2 regions of the Marinobacter sp. B-12 genome follow, and region 1 is predicted to be linked to the other one. Evidence: predicted binding sites of a transcription regulator. Region 1 holds the regulator's gene; the other holds the start of a gene.

Region 1 (7,745 bases):
GTCCATAACGGGCATTTCATAGTCCATGGTAATGACGTCTGGCCTCAGCTTTTCAGCCAGCTCGACACCTTCACGCCCGTTGGTGGCGACTCCCACCACCTTGATCTGACCGGAAGCGGTCAGGATTTCCGTCAGTCGCTTGCGGAAAAAACCTGAATCATCAACGACCAGGACAGAAACCGTCATCCATTTCTCCTAAACCTGGGCCTGCCGCAATGTTATTTGCCGTAGTTCTGCAGCAGGCTTGGAACATCAATTATGAGTGCAATACGGCCGTCGCCAGTGATGGTTGCACCCGCCATACCCGGCGTTCCCTGCAGGGCCCGGCCCAGGGGCTTGATCACCACCTCTTCCTGCCCGATCAGTTGATCCACCACAAAGCCGACGCGCCGTGTTCCCATCGCCACAATAACCACATGAGCGTTCTCTGGTTCCGGCTGCCCAGCGGCGCCTTTGACCAGCCATCGCTTGATGTGGAATAGCGGGAAGACTTTGTCTCGAACCACAATGCATTCGCGGCCATCCACTATGTTCTTCTTGCTGAGGTCCAGATGGAAAATCTCGACCACGTTCACCAGTGGCAGCGCGAAGGACTGGTCGCCAAGCATGATCATCAAGGTAGGCATGATGGCCAGAGTCAGCGGCACCTTGATGACGATGCGAGATCCTTTGCCCAGCTCCGACTCCACACTCAGTTGCCCATTGAGCTGACTGATCTTGGTTTTCACCACGTCCATGCCGACACCACGACCGGAGACATCGGATATCTGGTCCTTGGTGGAGAATCCGGCGGAGAAAATCAGGTTGTAGCACTCGCTGTTGGTCAGTCGATCGGCAGCATCCTGTTCGTAAATGCCCTTTTCCACCGCTTTTCGGCGCAGCACATCCGGATCCATGCCGGCACCGTCGTCTTCGATGGACAATAGAATGTGGTCCCCGTCCTGCTCGGCAGACAGAGTTACACGGCCCTGGCGAGGCTTGCCCGCCTTTTCACGAACATCAGGCGCCTCTATACCGTGATCAACCGAGTTGCGCACAAGATGGACCAGAGGATCGGACAGCGCCTCCACCAGGTTTTTGTCCAGGTCGGTCTCTTCTCCGTGCATCTCAAGGTTGATTTCTTTCTTCAGGCTGCGGGCCAGGTCGCGAACCACCCGAGGGAAGCGGCCAAACACTTTCTTGATGGGCTGCATCCGCGTTGCCATCACCGCGGACTGGAGATCGGTGGTCACCACGTCCAGGTTGGAGACGGCCTTGTGCATATGCTCGTCTTCACTCTGGGCGCCCAGACGCTGCAACCGGTTACGCACCAGCACCAGTTCACCCACCATGTTCATGATGTCGTCCAGGCGCTTGGTGTCCACCCGTACCGAGGTTTCGGCCACAGGCGCGTTGGCGTCCCGCGCAGGCATCGCAGGTGCTGCACTTGCCTTGCCGTTTTCCGGAGGCACTTTTTCAGGTTTACCCGCCGGCTGGGCGGGCTTGTCAGCCTTGACACTGGCGGGCGTGGCCGCTGGCTGCTTCGCATCAGGCGCCGGGGCTGATCTGGCAGTTTCCGCCGTAGGGCTACCCCCCTTGCCGTGCAGGTCATCCAGCAACTTTTCGAACTCGTCATCCGAAATCAGGTCGTCGCCACCCTTGCTGTCACTTATCTCATCGCTGGAACCTTTGCCAACGGAAGCATTCTGGGCGTCAGGGGCTGCCTTGCTGGATTCAGGCGGACCTGAAAACTGACCCTTGCCATGCAATTGGTCCAGCAGAGCCTCGAATTCATCATCGGAGATGTCGTCTCCGCTGCCTCCGTCACCGCCGGAAGATTCATTGCTGTCGCCACTGGAAACCGGGGCGCTGTCTTTGTCCTCTTCCAGGGCATCCAGCAATCGCTCAAATTCGTCGTCGGTAATATCACCGCCATCGTCTCCATAACTGGCGTCGCCCACCTCGTTCTGTTCATCAGCAGCAGTGGCGTTAACTTCAGAGACGCTCCCTGCCGGTTGCGCCAACGCGTCCAGAGCGGCGATCAGTTCCTGGGGAGCAGGAGTCAGTTCTTCGTGATGGCGTACCTGTTCAAACATGGCATTGACGTGATCCAGGGCTTCCAGCACCACGTCCATCAATTCGGAATCCACCTTGCGCTTGTGGTTGCGCAGGATATCAAAGACATTTTCCGCGGAGTGGCAGCAATTCACCAGGGCATCGAGTTGCAGAAACCCAGCGCCGCCCTTTACGGTGTGGAAACCACGAAAGATGGCGTTGAGCAGATCGCTGTCGTCCGGGTTTTGTTCCAGGTCGACCAGTTGCTCCGACAGCTTTTCGAGTATCTCGCCTGCCTCAACAAGGAAGTCCTGCAGGATCTCTTCATCGGCATCAAGCGCCATGCGTTACCCTCTCTTACTCAGAAACCGAGACTGGACAGAAGATCATCAACATCGTCCTGTCCCGATACTACGTCTTCGCGTTCTTCGGCCTTGATCTGTGGACCAACACCCTGTTCCGCCGATATCTTTTCCCGTTCTTCCAGCTCGTGCACGGTGCCGGTCATCTGGTCCACATGGCTCGCCATCACTACCAGGCTCAACAGATGCTCTTCCACCTCTTTAACCAGAGTGGTGACCTTTTGGATCACCTGCCCAGTGAGGTCCTGGAAATCCTGGGCCAGGAGAATTTCCGACAGATTGTCGTACATCGCCCCGGCATCGGTATTCAGCGTCACGAAAAACGTGTCGATACGGGCATAGAGCTCACGAAATTCAGCCGGCGCCATCTCACGGCGGCGCAATTTCTGCCACTGGTCCCTCAGCTCCGCGGCCTCGTCGCGGAGGGCACTGGCCTTGGGCATAGCCTCCTCAACCAGGTCCATGGTCCGGTTGGCCGCCTTACCGGTCATCTGAACCACGTACTCCAGACGATCCGACGCATCGGTCATCTTCGAAAGGGCTTCGGACTGTTCAGCATTACGGGGGTCAATCTGGAAGTTGCGGATCGCCTCATGGAGGCTGCGAGTCAATCGCCCTACTTCCCGATACAGGCTCTGGTCCCTCACCTCGCTCAGCTCATTGATCAGGGTCATCGCGCGGCCGTATTCCCCAGCGTTGACCTGTTCGACCAACTCGGCCGCCTGGCTGCGGAGCTTCTCCGTAACCTCAGGGTCAAGCCCCTGTGGGTCTTTATTGCTATTGCTCATGGGAGCCGTCCGACTTCTGATTACTGGATGCGTTCGAAGATCTTCTCAATCTTCTCCTTGAGTACGGCTGCCGTGAAGGGCTTAACCACATAGCCGTTCACGCCGGCCTGCGCAGCGGCGACGATCTGGTCCCGCTTCGCCTCGGCGGTCACCATAAGCACAGGCAGGGTCTTCAGGTTATCGTCGGCACGGACTTCCTTCAGCAGATCGAGCCCGGACATCCCTGGCATATTCCAATCGGTTACCAGAAAATCGTACTTTCCGCTCTTGAGCATCGGCAGTGCGGTATTGCCATCGTCCGCTTCGTCAGTATTGGTAAAACCAAGATCACGAAGCAGGTTCTTAATGATCCGTCGCATTGTGGAGAAGTCATCCACAATCAGGATTTTCATATTCTTGTCCAATGGGACCTCCAGTTAAAAACGCCCGGAATTCGTTTTGGCTCCCGGCTCACAGTCTAGCAGGCCAGGTAGTTTAACCGCTTATTGTGTGGCCTTTGGGCCGGTTGTAAAGCGCCGGTTACCAAAAGGCTACAGTAAAGAATGCCTGGTAACGCCGTTCAACGGGGCGACGGCCTGTTCAGTGCCGCCAACCAGAGAGACGTCCCCGCAGACGGAGCGCGGCCTGGCTATGAATCTGGCTGACCCGACTTTCACTAACACCCAGCACGGCACCGATTTCCTTCAGATTCAGCTCTTCCTGGTAATAAAGGCTGAGCACCAGCTTTTCTCGCTCGGGCAGATCACTAATCGCAGTGGCCAGGTTCTTGCGGAAGTTGTCAGACGCCAGGCCGTCCAGTGGGTTATCGCTGCCCTCTGTTTCTTCTATCGGCAGCTCGCCGGATTCATTGAGCTCATCCAGACTAAAAAGTCGACCACTGTTGGCATCGCTCAGAGAGGAATAGTATTCGTCGAGGTCCAGCCCGAGCTCTTCGGCTACTTCCGAGTCTTGGGCCTCCCGGCCCAGGCGATCCTCGACAGCCTTGATGGCTTTGGCAATGCGGCGGGAATTCCTGTGGACGGATCGGGGGACCCAGTCACCCTTGCGAATTTCATCCACCATGGCTCCGCGGATCCGGATGCCGGCGTAAGTCTCAAATGTAGCCCCCTTGTCGGAACTGTATCGCTGTGCAGCTTCCAACAAGCCGATCATGCCTGCCTGCATAAGATCATCCAGTTGGACAGATGCCGGCAGCCGCGCCATGAGGTGAAGCGCTATTTTTTTGACCAGCGGGGCCTGCTCCTCAACGAGCTGGGAAGGTCCGCGTGTACCCGTCCGGTTGTAGATTCCAAGTTCTTTCGCCAATGTCATGTATCCGGCTATTCAGTGACAGGATCAAAATCAGACTTCGACGAGCCGCTCCACAAAGAACTCCAGATGCCCCCGGGGCGACGATGGCAGCGGCCAGCTATCCACTTTCTCCGCAAGGCTCTTGATCGCCAACGATGCTTTTGCCCGTGGGTAGGCGTCCAACACGGCACGCTGCCGCTGTACTGCCTTTTTTACGGCCTCATCATACGGGACGATACCCACATATTGTAGCGCCACATCAAGAAAGCGCTCGGTAACCCGGGTCAGTTTTTCAAACAGGTGGCGACCTTCCTGCTCATTCCTGACCTGGTTGGCCAGTATACGAAAGCGGTTGGTGCCGTAATCCCGGTTCATGAGCTTTATAAGAGCGTAGGCGTCGGTAATAGACGTAGGTTCATCACAGACGACCAGCAATAGTTCCTGTGAGGCTCGGAGGAAACTTACCACCGATTCGGAAATACCCGCAGCGGTATCAACAATCAGCACATCGATCTGGTCACCCAGTTCACTGAAAGCGTTGATCAGGCCAGCATGCTCCAGCGTGGAAAGCTGAGTCATACGCTGAGTCCCCGAGGAGGCAGGCACGATTTTAATGCCACCGGGTCCATTGACCAGCACATCCCGCAAGTCACAATCCCCGGCTATCACATCCTGTATGTTGCGGTTGGCGGTAATACCCAGAAGCACGTCGATGTTGGCAAGACCAAGATCAGCGTCTAGCAGTACCACCCGACGCCCCATTTGCGCGAGGGCGATGCCAAGGTTTACTGATACGTTGCTCTTGCCAACGCCCCCTTTCCCGCCGGAAACGGCAATAACCTGTACCGGATGTGGTTTGCTCATACTGACTCTGATCTCTTGCCGCGTTTAACCGCAGGCTGTGTTGTTATTAAACAGCGACTGCCTGTTGCTGCTGGAGTTTCTTCAGCCTCTCCACGGCTAAACGCACCAGCGGGATGGACTCAGCGTGGTGCAGGTCTTCCGGGATTTTCTGCCCGTCGGTGTAATACGCCACCGGCAATCCCGTTTCCATGACGAATCCCAGCGATTCACCCAGGGTCAATGCTTCATCGATTTTGGTCATCACACAACCCGTAAGATTTGCCATCTTATAGCAATGCCAGACGGATTTCATGATGCGCGGCTGACTGGTTGCCGAAACCACCAGGTGGGTTCGAATCCGATGATGACTGCGAGCCAACTCCATGAGTTGTTCCTCGTAGCCCTTGTCGGTGCTGGTCAGCCCAGCAGTGTCAATCAGCACCAAATGCCGGTCCGACAGCTCGTCCAGTATGTCATCCAGGGAATGGGTTTCGTCCACAACCCGAACCGGAACGTTCAGTATGCGCCCGAACACGAATAATTGCTCGTGTGCCGCAACCCGATAGCGATCGGTTGTGACCAGTGCCAGAGAGTCGGGACCGTGGCGCAGAACGTAGTGTGCTGCCAACTTGCCGATGGTCGTCGTCTTGCCGGACCCGGTTGGTCCCACCAGGGCATAGACACCACCTTCTTCCGACCACTCGGTGCGCGTCGTCTTTACACCGGCGGCCAGCATTTTCAGAGACTGTTTCCAACCGTCTTCAAGCCGGCCTGCCCGGTGACGCCGGGACAGAGAATTGGCAAGTTCCAGTCCGAGACCGAATTCCTGCAACTTTTCAGACAACCTCTGCTGTACTGCGTTCACCGCTGTTTGTTCGGGTTCACCGCCGTTGCGGGCACTGACCAGGTCACGAAGAGAACTGATTTCCGCGCGCATTTGCGCAAGCTCGCCGGAATAGGCAGCACGTGCGGTCGACGGCTCTTCAACCACAGTATCGTCGTTGGCGAGTGTTTCCTCAGAAAGACCAGCGTCGCCAAACTCACCACCCACACTCGCGCTACCAAACGCCGCACGCTTTTCACGCACTTCACGAATGCGATCGCGGGAGCGGCCGAGTTCGTCCTCCAGGCGGCGATGCTGTTCCGCCTGCAACTCGGCTAGCCGTGAGCCATTCGTGGCTTCCCGTGCGGCATCTCCGAGACGCTGACGCGCCATGTTTTCGTCGTAATCGAGCGCTGTCACAATTTCGACGCCGCCATCAACACGACGATTGGAAAGGATCACGGCATCGGGCCCCATCTGATCCCGCACCTGACGCAGTGCCTCTGCCATGCTTTGGGCAAAAAACCGCTTTACTTTCATAATGATGCCTCCTTCGGGTCAACGCTTCCCAGCGCCTTCCGCCTTTCCAGCCGCGGCCTTTACTGACCGACGGATGCGACAATAGTGATCTGTTTGTTATCCGGAATTTCCTGATACGACAGTACATGCAGGCGCTCGACTCCGTAGCTGGCAAACTTCGCCAGTACCGGGCGCAAGGGCCCGGAAACCAGGAGGATCGCCGGCTTGCCCAGCATCTCCTGGCGCTGGACGCTGTCCTGGAGCGAACGCTGGAGCTTCTCAACCATATTTGGCTCCAGCACCAGCCCGATGTCTTCCTGACCGCCGGATTGTTGACTCTGCTGCATAGACTTTAGCAATAACTGTTCCAAGTCCGGATCCAGAGTAATCACCGGGATCTCCGCGTCGTTGCCACAGATACTCTGGACAATCATCCGGCGCAGTGACTGGCGAGCAACCGTGGTCAGCAGTTTCGGGTCCTGGCTCTTCGGATGGACGTTCACAATGGCCTCCGCAATAGAGCGCATGTCACGGATCGGCACTTCCTCTTTCAGCAGGTTCTGTAGCACCTTCAGCAGCAGGCTGATGGAAATGGTGGTGGGTACCAGTTCTTCCGCCAGCTTTGGTGACACTTTTTCGAGCTGGTCCTGCCATTTCTGGGCTTCCTCATGGCCAAGCAGTTCGTGGGCGTGTCTCTGAAGGATCTGGTTGAGATGTGTCGCCACCACGGTACTGGCGTCCACGACGGTATAACCAAGGGTCTGTGCCTGGTCTTTCTTGTCAGGCTCGATCCAGCTGGCGTCCAGGCCAAAGGCCGGATCTTTGCCCTCTATCCCCTCGATCTTGCCGAATACCTGACCCGGATCAATAGCCAGTTCACGGTCCGGATGGATTTCGGCCTCAGCAATGGTGACGCCCATCAGGGTGATGCGATAAACGTTGGGCATCAGGTCGAGGTTGTCGCGGATATGGACCGAAGGCATCAGGAAGCCGAGGTCCTGTGAAAGCTTTTTGCGAACCCCTTTGATACGGCTAAGCAGCTGACCACCCTGGGATTTATCCACCAGGGGAATCAGGCGATAGCCT
Region 2 (7,745 bases), on a different contig from region 1:
GAATTACTTTCTGACGGGTGGCACCGGATTTATCGGCCGTTTTCTCGTTGAAAAACTGCTGGCTCGCGGTGGCACAGTACATGTACTGGTGCGCGAGCAATCACAGGAAAAGCTGGACAAGTTGAGGGAGCGCTGGGGCGCGGATGAGTCCAGGGTGAAAGCAGTGATCGGCGACCTTACCAGCCCGAACCTGGGCATCGATGCCAAGACGATGAAATCGCTCAAGGGTAACATTGACCATTTCTTCCACCTTGCCGCTGTTTACGACATGGGGGCGGACGAAAAGTCCCAGCAGGCGACCAACATCGAGGGCACCCACAGTGCCGTCAATGCGGCAGCAGCCATGGAAGCCGGGTGCTTCCACCACGTGTCCTCCATTGCGGCGGCCGGCCTGTTCAAGGGCACCTTCCGCGAGGACATGTTCGAGGAGGCGGAAAAGCTCGACCATCCCTACCTGCTGACCAAGCACGAATCCGAAAAGGTGGTTCGCGAGAGCTGCAAGGTTCCGTTCCGGATCTACCGTCCGGGTATGGTGGTTGGCCATTCCAAGACGGGTGAAATGGACAAGGTCGACGGGCCTTATTACTTCTTCAAGATGATCCAGAAAATTCGCCACGCACTGCCACAGTGGGTGCCGACGATCGGCATCGAGGGCGGGCGACTGAACATTGTGCCGGTGGATTTCGTGGTGAATGCGATGGATCACATCGCGCACCTGAAAGGCGAGGACGGGAACTGCTTCCACCTGGTGGATTCCGACCCCTACAAAGTGGGTGAGATTCTCAATATTTTCTCCGAAGCCGGTCATGCTCCCCGTATGGCGATGCGTATCGACTCGCGCATGTTCGGGTTTGTGCCGCCGTTCATCCGCCAGAGCCTGAAGAATCTGCCGCCCGTTAAGCGTCTGACCACCGCATTGCTGGACGATATGGGCATTCCGCCTTCGGTGTTGTCGTTCATCAACTATCCCACACGGTTTGACGCCCGAGAGACAGAGCGAGTCCTTAAGGATACCGGTATCGTCGTGCCGCGCCTGGAAAGCTATGCAGCTGTTCTGTGGGACTTCTGGGAGCGTAACCTGGACCCTGACCTGTTCAAGGACCGCACCCTGCGAGGCACGGTGGAAGGAAAGGTCTGTGTGATCACCGGCGGTACTTCTGGTATTGGCCTGGCGACGGCGCAGAAACTGGCGGATGCTGGTGCCATTCTGGTGATTGGCGCTCGCAAGAAAGAACGCCTGATGGAAGTGGCTGCGGAACTGGAAGCTCGTGGAGGCAACGTTCATGCCTACCAGTGCGACTTTGCCGACATGGATGACTGCGATCGGTTCGTAAAAACGGTGCTGGACAATCACGGCCATGTGGACGTGTTGGTCAATAACGCTGGCCGTTCCATTCGTCGCTCATTGGCGCTGTCGTTCGACCGTTTCCACGATTTTGAGCGTACCATGCAGCTGAACTACTTCGGCTCTGTTCGCCTGATCATGGGTTTTGCACCGGCTATGTTGGAGCGTCGTCGCGGCCACGTGGTCAATATTTCGTCCATCGGTGTGTTGACCAACGCGCCCCGTTTCTCGGCGTACGTCGCGTCCAAGTCAGCGCTGGATACCTTTAGCCGTTGTGCGGCGGCGGAATGGTCGGATCGCAACGTGACCTTCACTACCATCAATATGCCGCTGGTGAAAACGCCGATGATCGCGCCCACCAAAATCTACGACTCGGTGCCCACACTGACTCCGGACGAAGCGGCGGAAATGGTGGCAGACGCCATCGTGTACCGTCCCAAGCGCATCGCCACGCGTCTGGGCATTTTTGCCCAGGTCATGCAGGCGCTGGCGCCGAAGATGGGCGAGATCGTGATGAACACCGGTTACCGCATGTTCCCGGACTCTCCGGCCGCTGCCGGCAGCCGTTCCGGTGCAAAGCCGAAGGTGTCCTCCGAGCAGGTGGCCTTTGCGGCGATCATGCGGGGTATTTACTGGTAGTATTGCCCCCTGAAGACCAGAAAACCCCGCTTCGTGCGGGGTTTTTTGTGGCTGTCTATCAAGGCGCCTCTTCTGTGTCGTCGGGTACCGGCGGCGGTGGAAAGCCACCGATTTCGCGCCAGCGATTGACGATGCCACAGAACAGGTCGGCCGTTTTCTCAGCGTCATAGGCGGCCGAGTGCGCGTCCTTGTTGCTGAACGGAATGCCCGCCAGCTTGCAGGCCTGGGCCAATACGGTATGGCCATAGGCCAGGCCGGCTAGCGTTGCCGTGTCGAATGTGGAGAACGGATGAAACGGGTTGCGGCGGATGTCTGAACGCAGGGCGGCGGCGAACACAAAGTTGTGATCGAAGGTGGCGTTGTGGCCAACGAGCACGGCCCGTTTGCAATCGTGGGCTTTGACCGCCTTGCGGATGGGCCCGAAAATCTCGCTCATACCTTCCCGCTCCGGAACCGCTTCCCGCTCCGGGTTCCACGGGTCGATACCGGTGAAGTCCAGCGCAGATTGCTCCAGGTTGGCGCCCTCGAACGGGTCGATCTGCTGCACGTGGGTTTCAGCCCGCTTCAACCAGCCGTCGTCGTCCATTGTCAGTATGACCGCAGCAATTTCCAGCAGGGCATCCTTCTCAGGATTGAAACCACCGGTTTCCACATCCACCACAACCGGCAGGAAACCACGGAAGCGGCGGGACATGGGATGCGGTTCTTTATGTTCTTCAGTCACTTAAACTCCTGGAGTCTCTGGCCAGGGTTGCAGGCCTGGTAAAGGAATGGTTGGTAAGGAACGATTAACCGGGAACGGTTGGTCTGGATGATGTTCAGACAAGACGCCATTTCAGGCTTTCGCCTGCCTTCAAAGGCACGATGGTACCCTTAGCCAGAGGCAGCTCGTCCGGCATGTCCCAGGATTCTTTCACCAGCGTGATGGTATCGCTGTTTCTGGGCAGGCCATAGAAGTCAGCGCCATTGAAGCTGGCAAAGGCTTCCAGTTTGTCCAGGACGCCCAGGTCTTCGAAAATCTCCGCATACAGGGGCATGGCACTGAACGCCGAGTAGCAGCCGGCGCAGCCACAGGCAGTTTCCTTTTTGTCTTTCGAGTGCGGCGCAGAATCCGTTCCCAGGAAGAAACGACGGTCCCCGCTGACCACTGCATCCCGCAACGCCTGTTGGTGCCGATTGCGTTTGAGGATCGGCAGGCAGTACAGATGAGGACGAATGCCGCCGACCAGCATGTGGTTGCGGTTGTACATCAGGTGTTGCGGCGTGATGGTGGCACCCAGGTTGTCACCGTCATGGTCACGCACGAATTCGGCCGAATCGGCGGTGGTGATGTGCTCCAGAACCACCCGCAAATCCGGAAACGCCTCCATGGTCGGCGCCAGTACGCGCTTGAGGAAGATCTTTTCCCGGTCGAAGATGTCGATGTCTACGTCGGTGACTTCGCCGTGGACCAGCAACAGCATTCCGCAGTCACTCATGGCCTCCAGCACCGGATAGATGTTGCGAATGTCGGTCACGCCGGACGCAGAGTTGGTGGTGGCGCCGGCCGGATACAGTTTGGCGGCAACCACGCCTGCAGCCTTGGCATCCCTGATTTGCGCGGGCGTAGTGGTTTCTGTGAGGTACAGCGTCATCAGCGGATCAAACCCGGTGTCACCAGCTGCAGCCAGTATCCGGCTACGGTAGGCCATGGCCTGTTCGGCCTCAGTCACCGGCGGCGCCAGGTTCGGCATGATGATGGCGCGGCCAAAGCAGCGGGCGGTGGCAGGTACTACGTCCTTGAGAATGTCGCCATCCCGCACGTGAAGGTGCCAGTCGTCAGGACGGGTGATGATCAGTTGTTCGGTCATTTACGGTTCCGGGATGTGCTGGGGCCCGTCAAACATGAACCCCTGAAAGAAAAATTCTGGCGAAATTATATCAGAAGCCGACAGTGATTGTTTTGGCGGGTGTCCTAAAGAAAGACTGGCTTTGGCCGTTACAAGGGTTGTGATTCTTTTCTGACGGATGGATGGTATGGCACGAATTTCCGCCTTCCTGCGTGGTGCAGTGTTTTCCGGTGTGTGTTGCACACTGATATCAGGTCCTGCTTTGACGCAAGCCGCCACCTTTGGTGCTGGTATTGAGAACAGCCAGTGGTACCTGTCGGAGTCCGTGTTCGAGTGTGCTCTGGTGCATCAGGTTCCGGGCTACGGCCGCGCCGTATTCCGCCACAAGGCGGGCGAGTCGCTGTCCTTCTTTTTGGAGTCGGAAACGCCGCTCATGCGTCCAGGACAGGCTCAGTTGGTGATGGAAGCGCCGTCCTGGCGCCCGGGGACTGCCCCCCGTCCCCTTGGTCGGGTTAACGTAGACGACAGTCCTCGGCCGTTGATGCTTGAGTCACGCCTGGCCATGGTGCTTGTCCAGAGCCTGCTGGAGGGGATGGACCCAACGGTTACGCGTGAGTCCTGGTACGACGGCAGCCCGGTACGGGTGAAAGTATCCAACATTAACTTTGCGGGTCAGTTCTCTGGTTATCGAAGCTGCACGGCCGGCCTGTTGCCGGTCAACTACGATCAGATCAAGCGGTCCCGCATTTCCTTTGCGTCAGGCAGCACCAGTCTGTCCGAAGCTGACCGTCGGTTTCTCGACAATATTGTGATGTATATACAGGCGGATTCCACGGTGGAACGGGTGTTCGTGGATGGGCACACCGACAGCAGTGGTAGCCGTATCGACAATCGCGCGCTGTCCGAAGAGCGGGCCAATGCCGTGGCGGATTACCTGATCGGGCAGGGCATCGAGGCTGATCTGGTGACCACCAGGGCCCATGCGGACCAATACCCGGTATCTCGCCGCCCGGCAGACAACCGGCGCACCACAATTCGCCTCCAGCGGGAAGGCGAACGGCCTGAGCTTCAACAAGCCAATGGCTACGAGGCCGCGACGCCAAATACCTGACATTGCACTCGGCAATCTCAGTGGATGGCGTCGAGCACCTCGAGGTGAGCGTTGACACTCTCGGCCAGTGCCCTCAAATGATAGCCACCCTCCAGGGTCGAGATGACACGGTCGTTGGCGTGGTCGCTGGCCACGCTGGTGATCATTTCCGTCAACCAGCGGTAATCCTCTACTTCCAGGTTCAACTCCGCCATCGGGTCCAGCCGGTGCCCGTCAAAGCCGGCGGAGACTAGCACCAGTTGCGGGCGGAAGTCCTGTAGCCGTTTCAGCCACGCCGCTTCCACGATCTTTCGGTACTCGGCCGCCGGTGTGCCCGCCTGAATGGGCGTATTGATGATGTTTTCCGCCTGGCGATGCACGTGGGAATGTGGATAGAACGGATGCTGGAAACTGGAACACATCAGGATGCGTTCATCACCGCCCACAATGTCGACCGTGCCGTTGCCCTGGTGAACGTCGAAATCAATAATCGCTACCCGCTCCAACTGGTGAAAGTTCAGGGCCCGCATGGCGGCCAGCGCGATGTTGTTGTAGAAGCAGAAACCCATGGATTTACTGCGTTCGGCATGGTGCCCGGGTGGCCTGGCGCAGACAAACGCGTTGGTAAGCTGGCTACTGAGCACCATATCGACCGCTTCAATGCTGGCGCCAGCGGCAAGGCGGGCGGCTCTCAGGGTGTCCGGCATCATGGCTGTGTCGGGGTCGGTATACACGCGTCCCCGGGTGGGCTGCATCAGATCAAGTTGGTTCAGGTAGCGTTCGGGGTGCACGGTCTGCAACTGGTCCCGAGTGGCTTCGTCGGGCCGCACCCAGTCGAGGTGTTGTCCCAGGCCGGTGTCGGCCAGATAACTGGTGATGGCTGCCAGTCGCTCCGGGCACTCAGGGTGCTCCGCCCCCATATTGTGTTTCATGCAGTCGTCGTGAGAGAAGAATCCCGTTGTCATACTGGTCCCGAACGCGTTGGCTGTGCTTGTATTTTGTCCAATATTATCAGGGATAGGGCCGGCTTTCTGCGTTTCTTTGGTCTTATGGCGGTGATAGCCGTTTTACATCGCCAGGCAAGCGCCTAAGATAAGATGTACACACGGCCTGTCGACCCGAATCAAGGAGTGAAACTTGAGCACCCGTTATCTGGAAAGCCTCTTCAACCCGTCGTCTATTGTGGTGATCGGCGCCTCGGAACGGGCAGATAACCTGGGTGGCATGGTTCTGCGGAACCTGCTTGGGGGTGGTTATCCCGGCCAGTTGATGGTGGTGAACCAGAACGATTACGACAACGTTCATGGTGTACCCTGCGTCAAGAAGGTGTCCCGCATGGGGTTCAGCCCCGATCTGGCGATTATCTGTACGCCTCCGGATACCGTACCCAAGATGATCAAGCGACTGGGCGAGGCGGGTGTACGCACGGCTATTGTGATGACCGGCGGCATGTCCCGGAGCCACAGCAAAACCGGCCAGCCCCTGATGTATTCGGTTCGCGATGCCGCCCGGGAAACCGGCATTCGGGTGCTTGGTCCCAATACCATTGGTTTGATGGTGCCCGCTCGTAGCTTGAACGCCACCTATGCGCATATGGGGGCTATTCCCGGAAAGGTGGCGTTTGTGGGCCAATCCGGCACCATCGCCAGTTCAGTCATTGATTGGGCGTTCGCCCGGGGTGTGGGGTTTTCCTACTTTCTGACGCTGGGCGATGGGATGGATATTGATCATGACGATCTGATCGACTATCTGGCCCAGGACAGCCAGACCCGCGCAATATTGCTGCACATCGAGAATATTCCCAATCCCCGCCGCTTTATGTCCGCCGTACGCGTGGCCTCTCGCACCAAACCAGTCATTGCGGTGAAAAGCGGCCGTGTACCGGAGTCCGAGTGGTTCCCTCACGAGCTGCCTGCAGGGCTGACACAGAGTGATCCTATATACGATGCCATGCTCCAGCGTGCCGGTGTGTTGCGTGTGGATGGATTGGGGCAGATGTTCGATGCGCTGGAAACTCTGACGCGAATGAGACCCCTGAGGCGGGAAACCCTGGCTATTATGGCCAACGGCGTTGGCCCTGGCGTACTGGCGGTAGACCGGTTGGCGTATCTGGGGGGTGAACTGGCAAAGCTGTCGGGCAAGTCGATTGATTCACTGGCGGAACTCCTGCCACCGTACTGGACCCGAAAGAACCCTATTGACCTCGGTTATGCCGCCTCGCCGGAGCTCTACGCTCAGGCCATCAAAATTCTTGCCAAAGACCCGGAAGTGGCCAACGTTCTGGTGATGTATGCTCCCAGTTTGACTGAGGACAGCCTGCGGATTGCCGATGCCGTGGTACAGGCGGCCAAGGGTACGCGTCTTAATGTGTTCACCTGCTGGCTGGGGCAAAGTACGGTGCTGGATGCCCGCGATGAGTTTTATCGGGCGGGCGTACCCTCGTTCTTCAACCCCGAGAAGGCCGTTATGGCGTTCATGCAGCATGTGCGACACCAGCGTGTGCAACGGCTGCTGACGGAAACACCGGAGTCTTTTACCGACCATCTGGCCGACCACACCCAGACACGGCGTATCGTAGTGAATGCCATTCGCTCCGGTCGGGCGCATTTGTCCAATCAGGAAGCCCGCGACGTGATCCGCAATTACGGCATTAACGCCGTGGAGACCATGTATTGCGACGATATGGAGGAAGTGCTGGAAGTCTTCGCCGTGGAGCGTCGGCCGGTGGACATCACGCTGATTCATGAGCAAGCCTGTCATCCGCTCGTTGAGCTCAGCCCTGGACAACGCCGTTACAAGGGCACGATTCAGAAACTGAACAGTGAGGGGGCGATTATGGATT

The links. The regulator FliA, encoded in region 1, starts transcription of late flagellar genes. The targets are predictions, from matches to a motif close to CTAAAGTTTNNNNNNNNNNNGCCGNTAA.
Region 2: AC13D2_RS08830 (flagellar protein MotY) is a predicted target of FliA. The motif match lies at 3,939-3,966, and genes of this name have one in related genera.

Annotation. Positions count from the first base shown of each region.
Region 1 is NZ_JBSXOB010000057.1:276,050-283,794, reverse strand. Features, by position in the region: gene AC13D2_RS12895 (protein-glutamate methylesterase/protein-glutamine glutaminase) at 1-186, opposite strand, end outside; gene AC13D2_RS12890 (chemotaxis protein CheA) at 219-2,378, opposite strand; gene AC13D2_RS12885 (protein phosphatase CheZ) at 2,396-3,184, opposite strand; gene cheY (chemotaxis response regulator CheY) at 3,205-3,588, opposite strand; gene AC13D2_RS12875 (RNA polymerase sigma factor FliA) at 3,764-4,495, opposite strand; gene AC13D2_RS12870 (MinD/ParA family protein) at 4,526-5,338, opposite strand; gene flhF (flagellar biosynthesis GTPase FlhF) at 5,385-6,680, opposite strand; gene flhA (flagellar biosynthesis protein FlhA) at 6,740-7,745, opposite strand, start outside.
Region 2 is NZ_JBSXOB010000048.1:58,252-65,996, forward strand. Features, by position in the region: gene AC13D2_RS08815 (SDR family oxidoreductase) at 1-1,984, shown strand, start outside; gene rnt (ribonuclease T) at 2,043-2,678, opposite strand; gene pyrC (dihydroorotase) at 2,803-3,834, opposite strand; gene AC13D2_RS08830 (flagellar protein MotY) at 4,001-4,924, shown strand; gene AC13D2_RS08835 (histone deacetylase family protein) at 4,942-5,868, opposite strand; gene AC13D2_RS08840 (bifunctional acetate--CoA ligase family protein/GNAT family N-acetyltransferase) at 6,041-7,745, shown strand, end outside.